DNA from 2 places in the Holdemanella sp. DFI.5.55 genome. Region 1 is predicted to be linked to the other one. Evidence: riboswitches for the same ligand, from Rfam matches in the RefSeq annotation. Region 1 holds a riboswitch; the other holds the start of a gene.
What was found. A riboswitch is a leader RNA that binds a small molecule or an ion and turns the genes downstream of it on or off. The one in region 1 is predicted to bind thiamine pyrophosphate.
Positions count from the first base shown of each region.

Region 2: another riboswitch for thiamine pyrophosphate. It lies ahead of thiC (phosphomethylpyrimidine synthase ThiC); the one in region 1 lies ahead of LJE08_RS04285 (HAD family phosphatase).

Region 1 covers NZ_JAJDMK010000012.1:465-2,674, forward strand. Annotated here, with positions in the region: gene thiD (bifunctional hydroxymethylpyrimidine kinase/phosphomethylpyrimidine kinase) at 1-439, opposite strand, end outside; gene LJE08_RS04285 (HAD family phosphatase) at 408-998, opposite strand; TPP riboswitch at 1,048-1,147, opposite strand; gene LJE08_RS04290 (DUF1667 domain-containing protein) at 1,153-1,497, opposite strand; gene LJE08_RS04295 (NAD(P)/FAD-dependent oxidoreductase) at 1,497-2,210, opposite strand, start outside.
Region 2 covers NZ_JAJDMK010000063.1:2,293-4,502, forward strand. Annotated here, with positions in the region: gene nhaC (Na+/H+ antiporter NhaC) at 1-863, shown strand, start outside; TPP riboswitch at 912-1,017, shown strand; gene thiC (phosphomethylpyrimidine synthase ThiC) at 1,119-2,210, shown strand, end outside.

The sequences.
Region 1 (2,210 bases):
TTTCAGAAAGCACTTCTGCTTCCGGAATATTTGGAGTAATCAAAGTAGCTAAAGGCAACAATTCTTTTTTCAATGTTTCAATCGCATCCTCACTAATCAATCTAGCACCACTTGTCGCAACCATCACAGGATCAACGACAATATTTTCTGCCTTATATTCCTTTAGTTTCTTTGCGATCATCTCAATCAAACTAGAACTTGATACCATCCCAATCTTTACCGCATCCGGATAAATATCTGTAAATACCGCATCTAGCTGTTCACCCAAAAATTCAGGTGTTACATCCATAATACCCGTTACTCCCAATGTGTTTTGCGCTGTTAATGCCGTGATTGCACTTGTTGCGAACACATGGTTAGCACACATGGTTTTAATGTCTGCCTGAATGCCTGCTCCCCCACTCGAATCACTTCCCGCAATCGTTAATGCACTTTTCATTTAAATCTCTCCAATCTTTTATTTTAATCACTTTAAATCCGACTTTTTTCGCCACATCTATACAATAATCTGCATCCTCAAACACAATTATATCTTCTGGTCTTTGGTTTAAAACTTGTGCACATGCCAAATAAAAATCCGGATCATCTTTTGACTTATTCACCTTTGAACAAGTTATAATATCTTCAAAATAATTCAACACACCCAGTCTATTCAACGCAATTTTTACAAGCTCTTCATCACAACTTGTACCAATCACATTAATCGAATCATAATGTGAAATAAACTCTTTAAACCCAGGCATAAGGTTCACTTCATACTCATAAAAATCTGATATAAAATTCAATACCTCAGAAATGATTCGTTCTTCTTGTTTACTGATTTTATAATGATTCTTCAAGTATGTTGCGCTCTGTTCTAAACTCATATCTGAAACAATTTCATCAAGATTTTTTTCGGGAACCATTCCCAAACTTTGAACATATTGACTTGCCAAAGTATTCCATACTTCCATTGAATCCAGTATTGTTCCATCCACATCAAAAATTGAATAATTCATATTCTCTCCACCAAGAAAAAAAAGCTGCAGAAAACCAATCTGCAGCTCACTATCAAAAAGATATATTCCCTACGTTGGTATTATCCAAATCAGGTTATAGGGTCTAGGACAAACCTACTCTTAGCCTAAAATCTCCCCTTTTTTAACAACAATATTATAAGTCTTTCGTCGCAACTAAATCAACACCCGTACCACAAATATCAGAAACAATTACATCTTCACGATGCACAGGTGCCTTCACAACCACACGGTTCAATTCCTTCATAACATCAAAAATCTTTTCCTTTGGAATATCCCCGTTGGTTTTCACGCTCAATCTTTCAATCTCAGCACCCACAATTTTCACAGTACTTGTCACAACACGAGTTGGATGCGTACACTCTTTCTTTCCATAGATTGCACCTCTAGGACAACCATTTCCAGTTACTTTATAATCATTTTCTTCATCAACCTTTAAATGGCAACCCTTAGGACATGTTATACAAATTAACTCTCTCATTACGCATCCTCCTCAATAGATACAACCAATTCTTTATCTGCCTTTTCAAGCAATATTTTAGGAATTGATATCTTCTCCATTTCACTTGGAATCACATGTTCCTTTTTAAATTTCGCAATGATTGTATCCCCATCCTTCACGACAATATTTACCTGTTGCGTTGGTCTTCTTACACGGAAAGAAAGCTCAACACTCTTTTCTACATTATCCTTACGAATATATTGAGGAACTACATACGAAATATTATCTCCATTTATCGTCCTTACGAAACGATCCTTAGATACTTCGCCATTTGAAACATATCGACCAGCACCCATTCCAGCCGTTTCACTTTCCAAACTTACAAAATCCACTAAATCATGCACATGCACAACATTACCTGATGCGAATACCCCTTCCATAGAAGTCTCCATATTTTCATAAACAATAGGGCCATGTGTTCTAGAATCCATTTCAATCCCTAAATCATTTGACAACTCATTTTCTGGAATCAATCCAACAGACAACAATACGCAGTCACAATCAAATTCCATTTCTGTTCCTTCGATTGGATTTCTATTTTCATCCACCTTAGAAACAACAACCTTTTCCACTCTAGACTTACCCACAATATCCGTAATTGTATGACTTAAATACAATGGAATATCATAATCATGTAGACACTGAACAATATTACGATTCAAACCATTTGAGTACGGCATAACCTCAACAAC
Region 2 (2,210 bases), on a different contig from region 1:
TAAGTAAAGTACCTTTATATGCTCACATTCATTCTATGCAGTATACAACACTTCCTGCAGCTGTAGTCGCTTTGATCTTATTTACAATTGCCGGCTTGTATTATAGTGGTGGAAGTATGGACCTTGCCCAACAAAAATTGATTTTAGATACGCTATCTAAACATTTCAATATCAATGTTCTATTGATTTTACCTGCTATTCTAGTTATTTTGATTTCTGTATTTAAATTACCTTCCTTATTAGGAATGGGCTTAGCCGTAGTTGTATCTGCTGCTTTTGCGATGGTATTTCAAGGGGTAAACTTTGTTGATTTAATGAACTATGCTTTTAATGGTTTCAGCATTGAAACAGGTGTATCCATTGTTGATCCAATGTTGAATCGTGGTGGTGTACTTTCTATGTCTGAATTATTAGTGACATTTATGGTTGCTAGTGTAATGGGAGCTGTCATAACGTCTACTGGTATTTTGGATGTTTTGGCAAAAAATGTTCTTTTAAAATTTATAAAGAATCGTACAGTACTAGTGTTTGTCACTTTGGTGTATTGTTATGTTGTGAACTTCTTAACAGCTGGCGGACAAACAGTATCTATCATTGTAACTGAACAAACGTTTGAATCGACTTATGAAGATATGAATGTTTCTCGTAAAGTATTATCTAGAACACTCGAAGATTCTGGGACATTATCTGCGCCTATCGTTCCTTGGGGTGTTGCGACAATTTATGTCATGGGCGTACTTGGGTGCTCAACAGCTTATATTCCATACGCATGGTTTATCTTTGTCGTTCCTATTTTCTCAATGATTTGTGCCATTACTGGAATTGGAATTTGGGATAAAGAAGAAAAGCCTGTTCGAAAATAAATGTCTTATATCTTTACTATCTTTTAGAATTGGTGTATAACTTAAATGTAAATGAAAAAAGGGAGCTTGTAGTACAGGCTGAGAGGAAAGTATGACTTTCGACCTATAACCTGATTTGGATAATGCCAACGTAGGGAAATACTTTGTCTTTTTAGTGTGAGTATACCTATATTGGTTGCTCACTTTTTTTTGTGGCGAAATGGGGGCACCACTTTTTGTCACGTTAAATAATCATTTGGAAAAGGAGATTTTAAAATGAACACAAATGAAGGTACAGTAAGTACAGGCGCTACATATACCACTCAGATGGATGCTGCGCGTAAGGGGATTATTACGCCAGAAATGAAGATTGTAGCCCAAAAAGAAAAAATGACTGAAGAAGAACTAAGAGAGTTAGTCGCATGTGGTAAGGTTGTAATTCCGGCCAATAAAAACCATAAATCTTTAAATCCTGAAGGTGTGGGAAGTATGTTACGCACGAAGATCAATGTAAACTTAGGGGTTTCTAGAGATTGTAAAGATTATGATGTCGAAATGGAAAAAGTTATGGCAGCCGTAAATCTTGGCGCAGAATCAATTATGGATTTATCGAGTCATGGAAATACACAACCATTCCGTCAAAAATTAACATCTGAATGTCCAGCTATGATTGGTACTGTACCTGTATATGATAGTGTGATTCACTACCAAAGAGATTTAAATACATTAACCGCAAAGGATTTCTTGGATGTAGTCGAGTTACATGCCAAAGATGGTGTGGATTTTGTTACTTTGCACTGTGGAATCACAAGAAAGACGATTGATCAAATCAAAAAACACAAACGTAAAATGAATATTGTTTCTCGTGGAGGAAGTTTAGTCTTTGCGTGGATGTCAATGACAGGTGAAGAAAACCCATTCTATGAATACTATGATGAAATCTTGGATATCTGTGAAAAATATGATGTGACGATTTCTTTAGGAGATGCTTGTCGTCCTGGATGTTTAGCAGATGCCACAGATGTCTGTCAAATCGAAGAATTGGTTCGTTTAGGAGAACTTACAAAACGTGCTTGGGAACATAACGTACAAGTTATTGTCGAAGGACCTGGACATGTTCCATTAGATCAGGTTGCGGCCAATATGCAGGTTCAGCAACAAATCTGTATGGGTGCTCCATTTTATGTGTTAGGCCCATTAGTTACAGATATTGCGCCAGGCTATGATCATATTACAGCGGCTATTGGTGGTGCGGTTGCAGCTATGTCAGGAGCAGCCTTCTTATGTTATGTAACACCGGCAGAACACTTGGCTTTACCAAATGTTGAAGATACAAAACAAGGAATCATTGCTTCTAAGATTGCAGCA